3 regions of the Gluconobacter oxydans DSM 3504 genome follow, and region 2 is predicted to be linked to each of the others. Evidence: predicted binding sites of a transcription regulator. Region 2 holds the regulator's gene; each other region holds the start of a gene.
What was found. The regulator LexA, encoded in region 2, represses DNA repair genes until DNA is damaged. The targets are predictions, from matches to a motif close to TGTTCTANNTANGTTC.

Region 1 (7,002 bases), 1.2 Mb from region 2:
GAGAAGAATGTGGGGATCAGTCCTTTCTGGACGACAGCTCTGTGCCATGCCCTGTTCAACGGTACGGTTCTGGTGGTGTTCGGGCTGGCTTATGTTCTGGGGTTCTTGTCCTGAAGAGAGACTGACTCTTCAGGACAAGACCGGGTTCAGGCTTTGGTCTTATTGCGAGAGCCGGCGGGGCGGCCTCTGGGTTTCTTTTCGGTAGCTTTTTCGGCTGCCTTGTCCTTGGCAGCCTTTGCCTTTTTCGCGGCTGTGCGTTCGGCCTTCGGTGGTGGCAGACTGGCGGCGAGCATGGCCTGTGTGATTTTGGTGGCCGTGACCTTGCGGGGCTGTCTTGCGCCCGGTGCGTCCAGCAGCGGGGCCAGGAAGCGGCCGGTATGGCTGGCCTTGCACGCAGCGATGTCTTCCGGTGTTCCGGCCGCGACGACCTGACCGCCGCCGTCGCCGCCTTCGGGGCCGATATCGATCAGCCAGTCGGCCGTCTTGATGACTTCCAGATTATGCTCGATCACCAGAACCGTGTTGCCCTGATCGACGAGGGTGTGGAGCACTTCAAGCAGTTTGCGGACGTCTTCGGTGTGCAGGCCGGTCGTGGGCTCATCGAGGATATAGACTGTGCGGCCGGTGGCGCGTTTGGCCAGTTCCTTCGAGAGCTTGACGCGCTGGGCCTCACCGCCCGAAAGCGTGGTGGCCTGCTGGCCGAGGGCGACATAACCCAGTCCGACCTGTTGGAGGATGGCCAGACGGTCGCGGATCTTGGGAGCAGCCTGGAAGAACGGCAGGGCCTCGTCCACGGTCATGGACAGCACGTCTGCGATGGACTTGCCACGAAACTTCACGTCCAGCGTTTCGCGGTTGTAGCGCGCGCCTTTGCAGGTGTCGCAGGTCACATACACGTCCGGCAGGAAGTGCATCTCGATCTTGAGAACGCCGTCGCCCTGACAGGCTTCGCAGCGGCCGCCCTTCACGTTGAAGGAGAATCGGCCCGGCTTGTAGCCGCGTGCCTTGGACTCAGGCAGTTCGGCGAACCAGTCGCGGATCGGGGCGAACAGATCCGTATAAGTCGCAGGGTTGGAACGTGGCGTGCGGCCGATCGGGGACTGGTCGATCTCGATGATCTTGTCGAGATTGTCCACGCCTTCCAGACGGTCATAGGGCAGCGGCGTCTGGCTCGATTTCATGAGCTGGCGGGAGAGTGCCTTATACAGCGTGTCGATGACCAGCGTGGACTTTCCGCCGCCTGAGACGCCCGTGACGGCGATGAAGGTGCCGAGCGGGAAATCGACCGTCAGATCCTTGAGGTTGTTGCCGCGTGCGCCGTGCAGGGTCAGCATGCCGCTGGGCTTGCGGCGTTCGGTCGGGACGGGAATGACCTTGCGGCCTGACAGATAGGCGCCGGTGATGCTGTTGGGATTTTTGGCGACTTCGGCCGGGGTGCCGACGGCGATGACTTCACCGCCGAGCTTGCCCGCACCCGGTCCCATATCGATCAGGTAATCGGCGGCACGGATGGCGTCCTCGTCATGCTCGACGACGATAACGGTGTTGCCGAGGCGCTTGAGGCGGTCGAGCGTGCCGAGCAGCCGTTCATTGTCGCGCTGGTGCAGGCCGATGGAGGGCTCGTCCAGCACATACAGCACACCGGTCAGGCCAGAACCGATCTGCGATGCCAGACGGATGCGCTGGCTTTCGCCCCCGGACAGGGTGGCAGAACCACGAGAGAGTGTGAGGTAGTCCAGCCCGACATCATCGAGAAAGTGCAGGCGGTCCGTGATTTCGCGCAGGATGCGGCGGGCGATCTCGGCGCGCTGGGGCGTGAGGGTCGCTTCCACGGTGGAAAACCAGTCGAGCGCCTTGCGGATGGGCATGTCCGAGGCTTCGGCGATGTTGAGGTCCTTGACCTTCACGCACAGGGCTTCGGGCTTGAGGCGCGCACCATGGCAGGCATGACACGGCTTTTCGGACTGATAGCGGGAGAGTTCCTCGCGCACCCACATGCTGTCCGTCTGGGCCATGCGGCGCCGCAGGTTCTTCAGCACGCCTTCGAACGGCTTGGTGATGATATGGACCTTCCCGCCATCGCTGTAGGGAATGTCGATCGGCTCTTTCGAACCGTTGATGATGAGGTCGCGTGTTTCGGGCTGAAGCTCGCTCCAGGGTGTATTCATGTTGTCGCCGCAATGGCGGGCGAGGGCGGCGAGCGTCTGGTCGTACCAGTCCGTGCTCGCTCCCTTCCAGGGAGCGATGGCGCCTTCGGCCAGTGTCAGGCTGTCATCCGGGACGATCAGGTTCGCATCGAAATGGGTTTCGGTGCCGATGCCGTCACAGACCGGGCAGGCGCCCATCGGGGCGTTGAAGGAGAACAGCCGCGGCTCGATCTCCTCGATCGTGAAGCCGGAGACGGGGCAGGCGAAGCGCGACGAGAACACGACATGCGCCGGGGCTTCCTTTTCGCCTGCGCGTTTGACTTCCTCCGCGTAAGCCAGACCATCGGAGAGTTCGAGCGCGGTCTCGAAACTGTCGGCCAGGCGGGATTCAATCCCTTCCTTGACGACAATCCGGTCCACCACGACTTCGACGGTATGACGCGTCTTGCGGTTCAGTTCCGGGGCTTCGGCGATTTCATACAGTTCGCCGTCGATCTTCACGCGGGTGAAGCCCTTGCGCGTCAGCTCGGCGAGTTCGCGCTTGCAGTCACCCTTGCGATCCCGGACGACGGGGGCGAGCAGCATCAGGCGCATGCCGTCCGGCATGGCCATGACGCGGTCCACCATCTGGCTGACGGTCTGCGCCTCGATCGGCAGGCCGGTCGCGGGAGAATATGGAATGCCGACACGCGCCCAGAGCAGTCGCATGTAGTCATGGATTTCCGTGATCGTCCCCACGGTCGAGCGGGGGTTCTTGGACGTGGTTTTCTGCTCGATCGAGATGGCCGGGGAGAGACCCTCGATGGAATCCACATCCGGCTTGCCCATCAGTTCGAGGAACTGGCGGGCATAGGCGGAGAGGCTTTCCACATAGCGCCGCTGGCCCTCGGCATAGATCGTGTCGAAGGCCAGGGAGGATTTTCCGGAGCCCGAGAGACCCGTGATGATCGTCAGGGAATCACGGGGGATCGTGGCATCGATATTCTTGAGATTATGGGCGCGGGCCCCACGGACGCGGATCGAATGATTGTCTGGAAAGCTCACGGAGACCCCGGAATATGGAGAAAAGGTAGTTGTGAGATCAAACGCGCTTGAATGGCGTCGGATTGTTCCCCATTAGATGGGGACTTACGCACGTATGAAAAGAACAATTCGAGAAAATTGGTTGGGACGGGAATGGCAGGCAGCGTCAATAAGGTGATTCTGGTCGGAAATCTGGGCAAGGATCCGGAAGTCCGCAACACGCAGTCGGGGGCGAAGATCGTCAACCTGACTGTTGCGACGTCCGACACCTGGAACGACAAGCAGTCGGGTGAGCGCAAGGAGCGCACCGAGTGGCATCGCGTGGTGATCTTCAACGAGCGCACGGCCGATGTTGCCGAGCGTTATCTGCGCAAGGGCCGCAAGGTCTACATCGAGGGCGAACTCCGCACCCGCAAATGGACCGACCAGTCCGGCCAGGAAAAATACACGACCGAAGTCGTGATCGACCGTTTCCGCGGTGATCTGGTGCTGATCGACAGCAATCGCGGCGGTGGCGGCGATGACGGCGGTTTTGACAATGGTGGTGGCTATGGCGGCGGTGGCGGCTTCGGCGGTGGCAACCGGGGCGGCTCAGGTGGCGGCTCGGGCGGTTTCGGGGGAGGATCCCGCGGGAACGCTGGTGGCGGCAACCGTTCGGGTGGCAGCAATGGCGGCTGGGATGCCCCGCCGGACAACGATCTGGACGACGAAATCCCGTTCTGATCCTGTCAGGGGAAACCGGGTAACAGAAAAAAAATGGCGGATGTCAGCCGACATCCGCCATGGCAGGGCTTTTCCATCAGCCCTCAGGCCGGGTCTCAGAAGACCGCGCGGTCCGGAATACTGGACGGGTCTGGCGTCATCACAGCAACCGTGTTGGCGAAATGGCTTCGACCATCGGTTCCATTGGCAACACCGCCTGAGCAGGCGGACAGGGCAAGAGCGCAGGACAGTAATACTGCGTCGAATACCAGAGCTTTCTTTCTGATCATCATTGTTATTCTTCCTTTTCTGATCGTGATGACCATACGATTCTGGAAAAGGAGAGTGAAATCTTATGTTTCTATCTGTTCATAAGTGCGACTTATGAAGCGGAGCATGGTGCGCGCGCCGGGAAAAAGGCAACAAAAAAGGCCGGTGCATTTCTGCACCGGCCTTCCCGTAGTCCTGCTTTTCAGCGGGTCTCAGGCTTCGACATAAGCCTTGATGATGGTGTCGGGGTCCTTGACCACGCCGCCGGCGCCCGAACCGCGCTTGATCTGGTCCACGTATTCCATGCCTTCGATCACCTTGCCGACGATCGTGTACTGACCGTTCAGATGCGGGCTGTCAGCGAACATGATGAAGAACTGGCTGTTGGCGGAGTGCGGGGCCATCGTGCGGGCCATGCCCACCGTGCCGCGCTCGAACTTGGCCTTGTCCGTGAATTCGGCCTTGAGGTCCGGATAGGAGCTGCCGCTCGTGCCGGTTCCCGTCGGATCGCCACCCTGGGCCATGAAGCCCTCGATCACGCGGTGGAATGCCACGCCGTTATAGAACCCTTCGGTGGCCAGGAGCTTGAGGCGCTCGCACGCCAACGGAGCCAGGTCAGGGCGCAGCTCGATGACGACCTTGCCAGTCTTGAGCTCGAAAACCAGCTTGTTGCCGTCGGGCACTGCAGTATCGGACATCTTGGAACCTTCCAGAAATCATTGAAGGCTCTTATGTCGGCCTTCGGCCCAGTTTCGACAAGACGATACGTGCAACATCTTCGCTGACGAAGGGAGAAATATCGCCCCCCAGCCGCGCGATTTCCTTCACAATCCTGCTGGCTGTGCTGCGATGTTCTTCAGAAGACAGCAGAAAGACCGTCTCGATTTCCGGAGCCAGACGACGCAGTGCGCCGGAAAGCTGGCTTTCATAGTCGAAATCCCCGCCGGATCGCAGCCCGCGCACAACTGTGCCTGCGCCCGCCTGACGGACGGCATCGACCAGCAGCGTATCAAAGCCGACGACCTCGATCCGGTCGCCATGCGGCAACTTGTCCACTTCATGCCGCAAAGCGACAAGCCGCGCGTTCAGATCCAGCAGCGGCTGCTTGCCTTCATTGACCGCTACGCCGACCAGAAGCCGGTCGAACAGGGCCGAAGCCCTGTGGATGATGTCGAGATGCCCGAACGTGACCGGATCGAACGTGCCGGGATAGAACCCGACACGGGGATCCATCCGCGCCTCAGGCGTCAGGTGCAGCATCGTCACCAGCGGGGGGCGCTTCAGAAGCCGCCTCGGAGGTACCTGCTTCGCCAATCACCTTGGCGCCGGCTTCGGAGCTTTCGTCGGTATCGCCCTCTTCTGTGTCGTCTTCGAGAACGGGGAAGACGCAGATGACGGTCTCGGTGTCATTCAGGCGGAACAGCGTCACGCCGCTGGCCTGACGGGACATGACACGGACCTGCGACACCGGCAGGCGGATCAGACGGCCCGTATCCGTCACCAGCATGACGTCCGTTCCATCAAGTGTCGGCAGCGTGCCAACTACTTCCTTGCCACGACGGTTTGCGGAGAAGGTCATGTTGGTGATGCCCTGACCGCCACGGCCCGACACGCGGTAATCATAGGCCGAAGAGCGACGGCCGAAGCCGCCATCCGTCACGGTCAGGAGGATTTCTTCCTGCTGTTCCAGCTCCTCGAAACGCTCCTGCGTCAGGTCGCCCGTGATCTCGACGGTTTCTTCGTCACCGGAAACGGTTTCGTCCTCGGCGCTGTCGTCCAGGGCGGCATTTTCGGCACGGCGCTTGGCATTGGCCATCCGCAGATAGGCTGCACGTTCCTCGACGCTGGCATCCACGTGATTGAGGATGCACAGCGAGATGACCGCATCGCCCTCGCCCAGACGGATACCGCGCACGCCCGTGCTGCCACGACCGGCGAACACGCGCAGCGTCTCGTCGGTGATCTGGAAGCGGATGCAGCGCGCATTCTTCGTCGCCAGGAACACGTCCTGACCTTCACGGCAGGTTGCCACGCCGATGAGGGAATCTCCTTCATCCAGCTTCATGGCAATCAGGCCGGAAGCGCGGATGTTGCGGAAATCGCTCAGGCGATTGCGGCGGACGTTGCCACTGGCCGTGGCGAAGGCGAGGTGCAGGTCTTCCCACAGCTCCTCGTCCTGCGGCAGCGGCAGAACGGCCGTGATGGAGTCCGTTCCCAGTTCGGGCAGCAGGTTAACCAGCGCGCGGCCCTTCGCGGTCGGTGCGGCTTCCGGCAGGTGCCAGACCTTCATCCGGTAGGCCTTGCCGCCCGAGGAGAAGAACATCACCCACTGATGCGTATGGGCGTTAAAGCTGCGGACGATGATATCGTCCCCACGGCGTCCGGAGGCCGTGCGGCCACGGCCGCCACGGTTCTGGGAGCGGAAGACCTCCAGCGGCGTGCGCTTGATGAAGCCGTCGCGCGTGATGGTGACGACCATCTGGCCCGGCTCGATCAGGCTTTCATCCGTCTGATCACCGAGTGCGTCGGAAATTTCCGTCACGCGCGGTGTGGCGACTTCCGCACGGGCGGCCAGAAGCTCTTCGCGCATGACTTCCATGCGACGCGGACGGCTCTCGATGATCGCCAGCAGTTCGCCGATTTTCTGCGCGACTTCGCCCAGTTCGCCTTGGATCTTCTCGCGCTCCAGCCCCGTGAGGCGCTGCAGGCGCAGTTCCAGAATGCCACGGGCCTGGGCTTCCGTCAGGCGGACCTTGCCATCGATGATGACATTGCCCTCGTCGTGGATCAGTTCCAGCAGCGGCACGACTTCCGAAGCGTCCCACTCCCGCGCCATCAGCGATTCACGCGCCGTGGCGGC
Region 2 (7,002 bases):
AGCCTGTGCCGTGAGCTGGGAATTGGTCTGATCTACAAAAGCAGCTTCGACAAGGCGAACCGCAGTTCGGTCAACGCTGCGCGTGGTGTGGGCATGGATGCCGGTCTGGATATTCTCGCCAGCATCCGGGAACGATTCGGCGTTCCTGTCCTGACGGACGTCCATACTGCAGAGCAGTGCGCGCCTGCTGCCCAGGCGGTGGATGTTCTTCAGATCCCAGCCTTCCTGTGCCGCCAGACGGATCTGCTACTGGCTGCGGGAAAAACCGGTCGCGCCATCAACATCAAGAAGGGCCAGTTCCTCGCACCGTGGGACATGGCGAATGTTGCGGCGAAGATCGCATCCACAGGCAATGAGCGCATCATGCTCTGCGACCGCGGTACGAGCTTCGGTTACAACACGCTTGTGAGCGACATGCGTGGCCTGCCGGTCATGGCGCAGACCGGTTATCCGGTCGTGTTCGACGCCACACACTCGGTTCAGCAGCCGGGGGGGCTTGGTGCGTCAACGGGTGGGCAGCGTGAATTCGTTGAACCACTGGCCCGCGCTGCCCTGTCCATTGGCGTGGCTGCCGTTTTCATCGAGACGCATCAGGACCCGGACCACGCTCCGAGCGATGGCCCGACCATGGTTCCGCTCAGTGAAATGCATGGTCTCCTGACGCGTCTGAAAGCCTTTGACGCTTTGGCGAAGTCCTTTCTGGTCTAAGTGCCCGACGGGGCCAGAGCCGCCAGAAACAGGCTCAGCACCGCAATAGCCGTCAGCCCTGTGCGAAGCGGCAGATAACCTGGGGGAAGAGCGCCTTTCCTCCAGGCTTCCCGTTCCACGAGGAACGTCCCGACAAAACCGATGATTTCCAGCCCGAAACCGGCACGGACATGCCCCAGTACACCCACGCATAGCGACAGCCATGCCCACAGCGCAGGGCAGACGCCCAGCACGAGACGCTGACGGTCCCGCTGCGATGTGCCGCCAACGGTGATGATGTCCGGCCGTTCCATGGCCAGCCCCCAGTGCACGGCTCCCAGAAATGACAGGATGCAGGCCCCGTACGCCAGCAGAATGATCTTCAGATGTGGCAGCGGCGCGAACAGTCCGGCCAGAAAGATCCACCCGCCAAGCGTCATGAAGGGGATCAGTCCGGCAATGCCGAGCACGAAAACGGGAAAAGGAAGACGCATGTCGTCGTTGACCTCACGGCGTGATTTTGAGACTTGAAATAGCTGTTTCATTCCGAACGGTCACGAGCCACCCCGGTTCACGCATCTCCAGGAGAGCTTCCATTGAGCGCCATCGTTGATATCACCTCCCGCGAAATCCTGGACAGCCGCGGCAATCCCACCGTCGAGGTCGAGGTCGAGCTGTCCTCGGGTGCCCGCGGCCGCGCTGCTGTCCCGTCCGGTGCCTCTACAGGCGCCCATGAAGCCGTGGAGCTGCGCGATGGTGACAAGTCCCGCTACGGAGGCAAGGGCGTCCTGAAGGCCTGCAGCCACGTTGAAAACGACATCCTCGAAGTGCTCCAGGGCGCCGAATCGGAAGATCAGATCGCCATCGACAACGCGATGATCGATCTGGACGGGACCCCTAACAAATCCCGTCTGGGTGCAAATGCCATCCTGGGCGTTTCCCTTGCAGTCGCCAAGGCCACGGCCGAGGAACTGGAGCTGCCGCTGTACCGCTATGTCGGTGGCGCCTATGCCCATCTCCTGCCGGTGCCGATGATGAACATCGTCAATGGCGGCGAGCATGCCGACAATCCGATCGACATCCAGGAATTCATGATCCAGCCAGTCGGTGCTCCGACGGTCGCGGATGCCATCCGTATGGGCTCGGAAATCTTTGCGCGCCTGAAGAAAGGTCTGTCCGAAGCCGGGTACAACACCAATGTCGGCGATGAAGGCGGCTTCGCACCGAACCTGAAGTCTGCTGACGAAGCTCTTGGATTTATTGCAAAATCCGTTGAGGCTGCGGGCTACAAGCTTGGTGAGGATGTGACCTTCGCGCTCGACTGTGCTGCCACGGAGTTCTATGCGGATGGCCGGTACAACCTGAAGGGTGAAGGCAAGGAATTCGATGCTTCGGGCATGATTTCCTACCTTGAGGATCTGGCCAACCGTTACCCGATCGTCTCCATCGAGGACGGTCTGGCGGAAGACGACTGGGAAGGCTGGGCAGAGCTTACGACCCGTCTGGGCAAGAAGCTTCAGCTTGTTGGCGACGATCTGTTCGTAACCAACCCCGAGCGCCTGCGCCGTGGCATCAAGGCCGGCACGGGTAACGCCCTGCTCGTCAAGGTTAACCAGATCGGCACGCTGACCGAGACGCTCGAAGCTGTCGAAACCGCACATAAGGCCGGTTACGCCTGCGTCATGAGCCATCGCTCGGGCGAGACGGAAGATTCCGTGATTGCCGACCTCGCCGTCGCCACGAACTGTGGACAGATCAAGACGGGCTCCCTTTCCCGCTCGGACCGCACGGCGAAGTACAATCAGCTCATCCGGATCGAGCAGCAGCTCGGCAGCGCCGCGCGCTATGCCGGCCGCAGCATTCTCAAGAACTCCTGAGATTGCACAACGGCCTCATGTCCTTCGGGAACGGGGCCGTTTTTTCAGGTCCGGACGTGAAAGATCCTCGCATCCTTCATTGTCTGGTCACGATTGACTGATATAAACTGAAGTAGTCCCTCAGAACGGAGTTCTCACGACGTGACACTGATCCGGCTCATCAAGCGTGGTGTCCGCGCCGTTGCTCCCCCAGCTTTCTTCCTGTCCCTGACGGCTTATTTCGGATGGAACGCCCTTCACGGCGCTCACGGTATTCACGCCTATCAGGAACAGATGCAGCTTCAGAAGGATGCCCTTCAGGCTCGGCAGGATGCCGACGACGAGCAGAATGTCTGGCGTCGGCGTGTCGTTGCTCTCAAGGAAAAGGCGCTGGACGCCGATATGCTGGATGAGCGGGCCCGTGCCACGATGAACCTGACGCGCAGCGGTGATCTGGTTGTCCCTTACGGTCCTCACGACAAGCTGTTCTGAGCAGCGGCTAGGAAATCCGGTTCTGCAGATACAAAAAAAGCGGCCAGAAGGCCGCTTTTTTCATGAAGACTGTCGAAACAGTCTTACTTGATCTTGGCTTCGCGGAACACGACGTGCTTGCGTGCAACCGGGTCGTACTTGCGCACTTCCATCTTTCCCGTAGCGGAACGGGCATTCTTCTTCGTGACGTAGAAGTAGCCGGTTTCGGCGGACGAAACGAGCCGGATCTGAATAACGTTGCTCTTTCCCATGATACCCTCGGGCTTTCGCCATACTGATGCCGCTCGAAGGTGTCGATGCAGCATGTTGATCTCTAGATTGGGCGCACCATGCTGATTTGTGGTCCGCAGGTCAAGGCCCTGACGTATAATTTCGGGGTTTTCCTGCGCTTTCAGGGACTTTCAGCCTGAAGGAATCTTATCAGGCCATCGTGTGAGCCCCTCTCTTTCGCTTGTGAGGCAACAGACAGGAACCTATAAGGAACAAATGCGGGATGGCTTTCATTCTGCACCTTGTTTTCCGACCTGCCTCCGCCGAGGCGCATGGGAGCGCCTGTATGCTGACCCGCAAGCAGCACCAGCTTTTGCTATATATCGACGACCATCTTCGCCGGACGGGCTATTCCCCTTCTTTCGATGAAATGAAGGATGCTCTTGAGCTTCGCTCAAAGTCTGGCATCCATCGGCTGATTTCCGCTCTGGAAGAACGCGGCTTTCTGCGTCGTCACCATCATCGTGCCCGTGCGCTCGAAGTGCTGCGTCTGCCACACATGGGAACCGAGGCACCGGCCGCTACCGGCACGGGGACCGCGTTCGTCCCGGCTGTTCTCAACCAGGGACAGACGGGTCTTGAGGGTGCGTTCTCAGAAGCCAGCGTCGCCAACGACCGCCAGACTGTCAGCATCCCGCTCTATGGACGTATTGCAGCCGGCCTCCCGATCGAGGCCATGCAGGATGACAGCGACCGGATTGACGTGCCGGTCTCGCTTCTGGGTACCGGCGAGCATTATGCCCTGACGGTTGCGGGTGATTCGATGATCGAAGCGGGCATTCTGGATGGTGACATCGCCATCATCCGGCGACGCGAAACTGCGGAAAACGGACAGATCATCGTCGCCCTGATCGACGAGCAGGAAGTGACGCTCAAGAAGCTGCGTCGTCGCGGATCGATGATTGCGCTGGAAGCGGCCAACAGGGACTACGAAACCCGCATCTTCCCGGCGGAGCGCGTCCATATTCAGGGCCGTCTGGTCGCGCTTTTCCGGCAGTACTGAAACCAGGGTTACTGCTGACGGCTTCAGGAGCCGTCAGAAACCCTGTTATTGCGGCGCAGCGGGGGTGCCGCGTACGACTTTCACGCTGCCATCTGGCGCAATCAGCGTGCTCGTGCCGTCACCATTCGGAATGACGATGGTCTTGCTTGGATTCTTGTTCAGGAAACGGGTAGCGCTATCGGGGACCGAGGATGGCAATGTCGGAATGACATGGCTGCGGTCCCGGCTCACACCCTGATGGGTATCGGCGCTTTCGCCGACCGACATGCTCTGCCCCTGCATGAGCTGCTGGCCGGAAGCGCCCAGAGCGCCCTTGCTGCCAATGCCACCCATGAAATTCTCGTCGAGAGCTGCGCCGCCGAAATAGGTTGCCGGGTCTCCGAGGGCATGACTGAACGTGCTGTCGGGGTTTTCGACGTCCTTGAGGGTCGGAAGGGGCTGTGGGGCACCAGGCCAGATATTGCCGCCTTCAGGGAAAATCGGGGTTTCAGCGTATTTCTCGCCACGGGCACGGTGAATATTCTCACTGTCGCCGTGTGGACCATTGGGGTTGTCGAGCGCCGTCCACACCATGGTGTCACGGATATACTTGCCCATGCCTGAACAGCCGCTCAGAGCGAGAGGTAGTGCCAGCAGAGCGGCCTTCCGCATTTCTTACTCCCACAAGGTCAATAAATGACCTTTAGCGGTCCTTGTAACGGAGCGCCAGATGAAGACAGTCAAAGACATCCATAATTCTACCAGAGACTGGTGTCAGAAGCTGATCTTGGATGACTTGCGGGATTGTCCCGCCATGATGCGGGTGAGCCCGGCAGTCAGATAACCCCAGCCGCTGATGACGGTCGGAATGACCGAGAACCAGAGAAGAATTCCGCCGATCAGGGTGGCAGGCAGGAAAGAGAGACCCAGCATTCCTGCCGCCCCGTCCCCACCGATCAGAAACCCGATCGCCACCATCTGGATTCCGGTTTTCCATTTCGCCAGGCGGGTGGAGGGCAGCGTTTCCCGCTGCGAGGCCATGTATTCCCGAAGGCCACTGACCAGGATTTCCCGGACCATGATGATGATCCCGGCATAAAGTGAGAAAACCGGGAGGTGCGTCAGCCCCGCCAGAGCCAGTAGAAGCGACCCTACCAGCAGCTTGTCCGCAATCGGATCCATCATCCGGCCCAGCTCCGAAAGCTGGTGCCAGCGGCGTGCAAGCGCCCCGTCCAGATAGTCCGTGATGCACGCGGCAGTGTAGACCGCGCACGCAATCACGTTTGCAGTCGGCGAATGCACGGAGAGCAGCACGACCAGTACAGGAATGGACGCGATACGCAGCAGTGTCAGGATGTTTGGCAGATCTGTCAGCATCGCAGTCAGTCTAGAACAGTTTCCGTCTCTCCGGTATGCGCCAATATGCCCGTAAAAGATGTATTTTTCGTGTAAATTCCGACGTGTGGCTTAATGGCTGCGATTATCGGCCGATGTCTTCTGGACCCATTCCGGATGAAAATGCCCGTAGATGGCGGTTGCCGTACTCGAGCTGATCCCCGGCGCGTTCTCAAGTTCCTCAAGGCTCGCCTGCCTGACGGATTTCGCCGAGCCGAAATGGTTGAGCAGGGCTTTTTTCCGCGCCGCCCCGATTCCCGGAACGTGATCCAGCTCCGAACTGCGCAGTCCCTTGGAGCGCCCTGCCCGATGGGTTGTGATGGCGAATCTGTGCGCCTCGTCACGTAACCGCTGCAGGTAATACAGAACCGGATCCCGCGGCGGGAGCTGGAATGGCGGCTTCGTTTCCGTGAAGAACCACTCCCGCCCTGCGTCACGATCCGGTCCCTTGGCGATGGCGACAATCGGGATTCCTGTCACGCCCAGATCCGCCAGAACGGCCCGTACCGCGTTGAACTGCCCGAGGCCGCCATCGATCAGCAGCAGATCCGGCCAGTCTTCCGGTCGCTCCCCGTTTTCAGGGCGGTGTCCGAACCGCCGTTCCATGACTTCCCGCATCATGCCGAAATCATCGCCTGGCGTGACAGGCCCCTTGATGGCGTATTTGCGATAGGCGCGCTTGTTGAACCCTTCCGGGCCGCCCACGACCATCACGCCATAAGGGGCCTGCCCCATGATGTGCGAGTTGTCATAGGTCTCAATCCGCTGGGGGATTTCCGGCAGGCCAAAGACTTCCGCCACACCCTCGAGCAGTTTGCGCTGCCCGGTATTCTCGGCCAGCTTCCGCTCCAGCGCCTCACGCGCATTCAGTGCGGCATGCTCGACAACGTCTTTCTTCTCGCCCCGCTGGGGCCTCAGGATCTCGACCTTCTGCCCCCGGCGGATGCTGAGTGCTTCCTCGACGAGCTTCAGTTCGGGCAGTTCGCAGTTCACAAGAATGGAAGGCGGCGGCGGCTTGTTGTCATAGAACTGGATCATGAACGCCGACAGCACGTCTGCCGCGGTCTCTTCTTCCGCATGGGCCGGGTAGAATGCCCGGTTGCCGTTATTGCGGCTGCCACGGATGAAGAAGACCTGGATGCAGCTCTGACCGGCTTCCTGCCAGATGGTCATGATGTCCGCATCGTTGATCGAGGTCGGGTTGATCGTGCTCGAGCCCTGAATGCTGGCAAAACCCCGGATCCTGTCCCGGATCGACGCGGCCCGCTCGTAGTTCATTTCCTGCGAGGCCTGCTCCATTTCGGCCACCAGACGCTGCTG
Region 3 (7,002 bases), 1.1 Mb from region 2:
CTATATTTCCGAATGGTCATTCAAGCATCCGTCCCCGTCGGACTTCTTCCGCCTGATGAGCAGCGAAGCCGGTGAGGATCTGGGCTGGTTCTGGCGTGGCTGGTACTTCACCAATGCCGCTCCCGACTATGCGCTGGGCGATATCCATCACGATGCCGGAAAGCCTGCGACCGTGCAGGTCCGCAATTACGGTGCGCTTCCGCTTCCCGTTCTGCTGCGGGCGGAGTATGCGGATGGCAAATCCGAGGAAATCCGCATTCCGACAGAAGCCTGGCGTCAGGGCAGCGACATCGTTGTCTCGCTTCCGGTGCATGACGGGCTCAAGGCCATCACGTTGGACCCCGATCACGTCATCCCGGATATCGACCGTTCGGATAACCGGATTGCCGTCACTCCCTGAGGTTACGGAAAAGTGCGGGGCATAAAATGCCTCGCACTCCTGTCGCGAACAGGGCACGAAAAAGGGCGCCTGGCTGAGCCGGCGCCCTGAAACAGCATATCAGAACCGAAAATGGCAGGACCAGACAGTCCTGCCGGATTTCAGCCAACGAGTTCCAGCGAGGATCTCGTGGGGGCCGTGGAATAGGCACCGGCCATGGCGGGTGCCACGGTCTGAGGCGCCGGTGCTGCGGCCAGGCCTTCGATCATGTCGTTGTTGATGTCGATGAGCGGCTGCAGATCCTTCGGCGCGTTGAAGGCGGAATTGGAATAACGCATTGCCCAGGATCCGACCTTGATCAGATCGTCGCGCAGAACAGGCGGCAGAGGGCAGTCGACCCGCTCGACGCTCAGGGACAGCAGGCTCCAGAGCTTCAGATTGGCCGCCAGAGCGGCAACCTTTGCCTCGTGATCGGAAGCCTGCGTCAGCAGCGCATTGACGTGCCGGAACGCCATGACTTCGACTTCCCGGGAAGAAAGGTAGCTTCCGGACTGTTTCTGATACTGTGAGGATGCGTAAGTCACGAAGGCAAACTCCTTTCGGGAAAGACTGTTTCAAAAGCCGCTGCGGGATGAAGCAGCAGGCTTCTGAAGCAGTCCTGCTTATGGGCAGGGGAAGGTCTGGGCCTGAAGGGCGCCGGATAAACCGGCACCCTTCAGAAACCTGATCAGCCGCGGAAGAGGCTGAGCAGGGTGGAAGACTGCGAGTTCGCAATCGACAGCGACTGAACGGCCAGCTGCTGCTTCGTCTGAAGCGAGGTCAGCTTGGCGCTCTCTGCGGCCAGATCGGCGTCCGTCAGGGCGCCAACACCCGTCGTCAGGGCGTCGGACAGGCTGGACGTCGTGGTCTGGAGGTTGGAGATCGTCGAGGTGGAATAACCGATTGCGGAAGCCGTACGCGTCACGCTGGAGATCGCAGCCTGAACGACGGCACTGACGACGGCTGCGCCGGTGACGGCCGTGCCGGTGCCAACGCCGGTTGCTGCCAGGGAGGCAGTAGACGTGTCGATGGAGTTGCCTGCGACCGTCAGGTTGTTGCTGGAGTCACGGGAAACGCCGAAGCCCTGATACTCCATGGCATCAGACAGCAGGTCGACCTGTTTGACCATTTTCTGGGATGCGGATGTTCCCGTTGTGCTATCGTCCAGACCTGTTGCCGCAGCGGTGTTTACATTGGAGATCACGGCTTTCGACGTGACGTTTCCATTGGCGTCGAATGCCTTGTTGACGGTGTAGACAGTGTTGCCGTTGCCGTCCTTCGACTGGACGACGCTCTTGCCGCTCGAAAGGTTATAGGTAATGGAGCCGTCCGAAGCGGTGGTCTGGGAGGTGACGTTTCCGGCTGTACCGTCCTTCAGGGTGCCATCCGAGTTCAGCGTGAAACTTTCGCCGGAGGCGGTGTTCAGGGCCGCCAGGGCCGATGTCTGTGTGCCAGCGCTGTCGACATCGAACTCATAGGTTACGGCAGGGTTCGTGGCGCTGGCCGTACCCGTGCCGGCAGCCGTCGTGTTGCTGAACGTCAGCTTGTCGGCATCGGTCAGCGTGGTCGTGCCGAGCGCAACCTGCATGCCCTTCGTGTCCATGCTCAGGTTGGACAGGCCAAGACCGGCGGACGTCACGTTGAAGCCGTTCTGCGTGAACATCGTGCCCTGGGAGTCCATGGCGGTGGACAGGGTCGTGTAGGTCGTGCCGTTGCCCGTCTGGCCGGACAGCAGGTTCACGCCTTCGAACTTGGAGCCCGTGGCAGCGGAGTCGATGGCAGCCAGGGTCTGCGTGATGGCGGTGTTCAGGGTCGAGTTGTCGACGCCCGTGGTGTTCGTGCCGATCGTGGTCGCCAGGGACTGCAGGGAAGCCGAGATGCTCGACAGACCCGTCGTCGCCGTGTTCAGCACCTGAGCGGAGAACTGAAGGCCCGTGGAGACGCCGGACAGGGTCGAGAGCTGGGCGGTCATGTTCTGGGCAATGGAATACAGCGCCGGGTTGTCGGACGCCGTGTTGACCGACTTGCCCGTGGAGACCGCGTTTTCGGTCTTGGTCAGGTCAGCCGTCGTCTGGTTGAGGCTCTGGAGTGCGGCCATTGCCGCAGTGTTTGTATTGATTGACAATGACATTGAATCTGTTCTCCGTCGGTGCAGGTTTGCGGAGTCAGGATAGGGGGGAGTGGTTAACGGAAGCTGAATCCGCACCGTTAAAAAAAGCCCTCCGGAAATAACGGAAAACTGGGAAACAACTGGTTAAATTCACGATTTTTATTGCGCTTCGTACTCTGGAACGAAATAAGAACACGCAATGAAGAAATCCCTCTCCCAGCGCCTGGCGATTCTGTCCGATGCGGCGAAATACGATGCGTCCTGCGCGTCGAGCGGATCGGGGCGCAGGGACTCGGCCAAAAGCGGCGGATTGGGGTCCACGACGGGAAACGGCATCTGCCACGCGTTCACGCCAGACGGGCGCTGCGTGTCGCTGCTCAAGATCCTGCTGACCAATTTCTGCGTCTATGACTGCGCCTACTGCATCAACCGCTCGTCCTCGAATGTGGAGCGCGCCCGCTTCACGCCGGAGGAGGTCGTGTGGCTCACGCTGGAGTTCTACCGGCGCAACTGCATCGAAGGGCTGTTCCTGTCCTCGGGCATCATCCGCTCGTCCGATCACACGATGGAACAGCTCGTGCAGGTGGCACGGGATCTGCGGCTGAAGCATGGGTTCCGGGGCTATATCCATCTCAAGACCATCCCCGATGCCTCGCTGCGCCTGCTGGAAGAGGCGGGGCGTTATGCGGACCGACTGTCGATCAATGTGGAAATGCCGACCGTCGCCGGTCTGGAGCAGTACGCACCGCAGAAAAAGGCGGGCGGTATCCGGCAGGCCATGGGTGAAATGCGCCTGAAGATCGATGCAGGCAAAGAACGCAGCCATACCGGCCGCCGGGCGGAGCGCTTCTCGCCGGGGGGGCAGAGCACCCAGATGATCGTGGGGGCGGATGCGGCGTCCGATCAGGATATTCTCGCCAGCAGCGCCAATCTTTACGGCTCCTACGGGCTGCGGCGGGTCTATTATTCGGCTTTCAGTCCCATTCCCGACGCTTCTGCTTTGTTGCCAGCGAAAAGCCCGCCGCTTCAGCGGGAACACCGGCTCTATCAGGCGGACTGGCTGTTCCGGTTCTATGGATTTGCATTCGGGGAGCTGACGGCCGGTCGTGCGGACGGGATGCTCGATCTGGAGCTGGACCCCAAGCTGGCCTGGGCGCTGGACAACCGGGCACTGTTTCCGGTCGATCTGAACCGGGCGTCGAAGGAAATGCTGCTGCGGGTGCCGGGGTTGGGGGTCAAGGCGGTGGCGGCCATTCTCAAGGCACGGCGGCATCAGGCGGTGCGGCTGGAGGATCTGGCGCGGCTGAACGTGTCCATCCGCAAGGTGCGCCCGTTCGTGCAGACGCCGGGCTGGAGTCCCGCGCGCCTGACCGACCGGCAGGATCTGCGCAGCCTGTTCAGCCCCGCGCCGCAGCAGATGAGCCTTCTGTGACGCGTTATGTCCTGACGCTTGAGGACAGTGCCGCGTTTGAACCCTGGCGTGAGATGGCACGGGCGGCCTTGCAGCGCGCGGTCCCGCCCGAAGCCCTCGACTGGCGCATCCGGGGTGGCGAGAGGGATCTTTTCGGCCAGATCACCGATGATGGCGACGGGCTGGAAGCGCTGACGGCCCTGCCTGTCGTGAAAGCCGTGACCTTGCGGGCGTCCTGTATCGCGCTGCTGCGGGATCTTCTGTGCCATTCCGATCCCGGTCGGTTCGCGCTGGCCTACCGGATCGCCTGGCGGGTGCAGGGCAATCCGCATCTGCTGGAAGTGGTGACGGATGCCGACATCGCCAGGGCGCGGATCATGGTGCGGCAGAACCGGGAGGACTGCCACAAGATGGCGTCTTTCCTCCGCTTCCGGGAAGAACCGGTCCAACAGGGCGAGGGGCAGGGCGAGAGGCGGCGGTTCCTCGCCTGGTTCGAGCCGCAGCATCATATTCTCGAACGTATCGCCCCATTCTTCTCGAAGCGCTTCACGGACATGGACTGGATGATCCTCACCCCGCGCGGATCGATCCGCTGGGACGGAAAAGAGCTGGTGTGCAGTCCGGAACCCTGCGAGCAGCCGGAACTGGACGACGGTTTCGGGGAACTGTGGGACACCTACTATGCCTCGACCTTCAATCCGGCCCGTGTCCGCACGAAGGCCATGCGTCGCGAAATGCCCGGCCGTTACTGGAAGAACCTGCCGGAAACCCGCCTGATCCCGCAGCTCGTCGCCGGAGCCGAGGCGCGCGTGCGGACGATGGCGGAACAGGAACTCCAGCCCGCCCCGGCCTTTCATGAGCGCCTGCGGGCCCGTGAGCAGCTTCCGGCCGAACCGATGCCGGATGTGGCAGAAAATCTTGAGGATCTGGCCGTGCAGGTCCGGACCTGCACGGCCTGTCCGCTGCACTGCTCGGCGACACAGGCGGTTGTGGGAGAGGGGCCGGCAGACGCGCGCATCATGGTCGTCGGAGAGCAGCCGGGCGATCAGGAAGACCTGGCAGGGCGTCCCTTCGTCGGCCCGGCAGGACAGCTTCTGCACGCGGCACTCGGAGAGGCAGGGGTTGATCGCAGCGCGCTGTATCTGACGAACGCCGTCAAGCATTTCCGCTTCCGTCTTCAGGGCCGCCGGCGCATCCATCAGAACCCGGATGCAGGGCATGTGGCGGCCTGCCGCCCTTGGCTGGAGCAGGAAATCGCGCTGATCCGTCCGAAACTCATTGTTTCGCTGGGGGCCACGGCACTCCGGGCGCTGGACGGGCCGGGCATGGCGATGTCGGATGTGCGTGGAACGTCATGGACGGTGGGGCGTGGCGAAAATGCTGTCCGGCGTCTGGCACTTGCCCATCCGTCCTGGCTGCTGCGGCTGGGGGAGGGCGTGCAGGGTGAGAGCGAGCGGCAGCGCTTCGTCGAGGGGCTCGCCCGTCTGAGGGACTTTCCGGATCAATCGGGGTCGTAAGGGACGGCACGTCTCGGAGAATGGAAACGGATCAGTTTTTTCCAGCTTGAAGCCCGTGAGACGATATGTCATGGATGACCGAACCGATCGGTCAGTAGAGGGTTTCCAGGCCCCGCACAGCACATCCGGTCATGATCTGACAGACCTGTTTTCAAAGCGAGACAAACATTATGGCGCAAGGCGATCAGGCCGATCACGCGCAGGGTGACACGACATCCGACAAGAACGGAAAGCCGCAGAAAAAGCGCCATCCCCTTGTCCGTGTCGCGCTGATCCTGCTGGTGATTGTGGTGCTCGTGGGTATCGGGGCCTATCTTTTCCTGACCCGCAACAATATCGAGACGGATGACGCCTACACGGCCGGTCGCAAGATCGCCATTGCGCCCCACGTCAACGGTTACGTCACGCAGCTTCTGGTGAACGACAACCAGTTCGTCCATGCGGGTGACCTGCTCGTGCGGATCGACAGCCGCGACTATGCAGCCTCCCTGAACAAGGCCGAAGCCGCCGTCTCGCAGGCGAAGGCCAATATCGACGCCTACCAGCTCATGCTGGCCGTGGCGCACAAGAACTTCCCGGGACAGCTCGTCACCGCGCAGGGTAATCTTGCCGCCGCGCAGGCGCAGCTCGTCAAGGCGGAAGCCGATTACCGCCGCCAGCGTTCGGTGGCCCGCGCCGCCACCTCGCAGCAGGACATCGACTATGCCCGCGCCGCGCTGGATCAGGCGAAAGCCCGCGTCCTTCAAGCCCAGGGTCAGCTGACGCAGGCCGAGCCGGTCAAGGAAAACGTGGCCAATGCCGATGCCCGCGTTTCGCAGGAACAGGCTGCCCTGGCCGCGGCCAATGCGGATCTGGTGCAGGCCCGTCTGAACCTGGAATGGACGGAAGTCCGTGCCCCGCATGACGGCTGGATTTCCCAGCGTAACGTCGAGCGCGGCAACTTCGTGCAGACCGGCCAGCAGATGTTCTCCATCGTCGAGCCGGAAGTCTGGGTCGTGGCGAACTACAAGGAAACGCAGCTCACCCACATGCGTCCAGGCCAGAAGGTGGACATCGAGGTGGATGCCTATCCGCAGCTCGAACTGCACGGCCACGTGGACTCCATCCAGCTCGGCTCGGGTGAATCCTTCAGCGCCTTCCCGCCGGAGAATGCGACCGGCAACTTCGTGAAGACGGTGCAGCGTATCCCGGTGAAGATCGTGCTGGACAGCGGTCTTGATCCGAACATCCCGCTGGCCCTTGGTCTGTCTGTCGTACCGACGGTCTATGTGAAATGAGCGATACTGCCGGGCATCAGGACTGGAAACCCAGTCACAATCCGTGGCTTGTGGCTGTCACGGTCACGCTGGCGGCTTTCATGGAGGTGCTGGACACCACCATCGTCAACGTGGCGCTGCCGCATATCGCGGGATCGCTCGGCAGTTCGTATGATGACGCCACCTGGGCGCTCACGTCCTATCTGGTGGCGAACGGAATCGTTCTGACGATTTCGGGCTGGCTGTCGCGGCTGTTCGGCCGCAAACGCTATTTCCTCATCTGCATCACG

Region 1: a site for LexA is predicted at 3,293-3,308, ahead of uvrA (excinuclease ABC subunit UvrA). Genes of this name have one in related genera too.
Region 3: a site for LexA is predicted at 2,708-2,723, ahead of GLS_RS04375 (putative DNA modification/repair radical SAM protein). Genes of this name have one in related genera too.

Annotation. Positions count from the first base shown of each region.
Region 1 is NZ_CP004373.1:1,083,332-1,090,333, reverse strand. Features, by position in the region: gene GLS_RS04910 (hypothetical protein) at 1-114, shown strand, start outside; gene uvrA (excinuclease ABC subunit UvrA) at 147-3,191, opposite strand; gene ssb (single-stranded DNA-binding protein) at 3,324-3,893, shown strand; gene GLS_RS13345 (hypothetical protein) at 3,989-4,165, opposite strand; gene GLS_RS04895 (peptidylprolyl isomerase) at 4,355-4,840, opposite strand; gene coaD (pantetheine-phosphate adenylyltransferase) at 4,872-5,402, opposite strand; gene gyrA (DNA gyrase subunit A) at 5,383-7,002, opposite strand, start outside.
Region 2 is NZ_CP004373.1:2,757,211-2,764,212, reverse strand. Features, by position in the region: gene kdsA (3-deoxy-8-phosphooctulonate synthase) at 1-708, shown strand, start outside; gene GLS_RS12285 (DUF3429 domain-containing protein) at 705-1,181, opposite strand; gene eno (phosphopyruvate hydratase) at 1,284-2,564, shown strand; gene GLS_RS12275 (FtsB family cell division protein) at 2,706-3,035, shown strand; gene rpmG (50S ribosomal protein L33) at 3,119-3,286, opposite strand; gene lexA (transcriptional repressor LexA) at 3,592-4,308, shown strand; gene GLS_RS12260 (hypothetical protein) at 4,354-4,959, opposite strand; gene pgsA (CDP-diacylglycerol--glycerol-3-phosphate 3-phosphatidyltransferase) at 5,062-5,664, opposite strand; gene uvrC (excinuclease ABC subunit UvrC) at 5,755-7,002, opposite strand, start outside.
Region 3 is NZ_CP004373.1:973,309-980,310, reverse strand. Features, by position in the region: gene GLS_RS04390 (M1 family metallopeptidase) at 1-400, shown strand, start outside; gene GLS_RS04385 (flagellar biosynthesis regulator FlaF) at 541-963, opposite strand; gene GLS_RS04380 (flagellin N-terminal helical domain-containing protein) at 1,107-2,549, opposite strand; gene GLS_RS04375 (putative DNA modification/repair radical SAM protein) at 2,728-3,960, shown strand; gene GLS_RS04370 (UdgX family uracil-DNA binding protein) at 3,957-5,456, shown strand; gene GLS_RS04365 (HlyD family secretion protein) at 5,627-6,733, shown strand; gene GLS_RS04360 (DHA2 family efflux MFS transporter permease subunit) at 6,730-7,002, shown strand, end outside.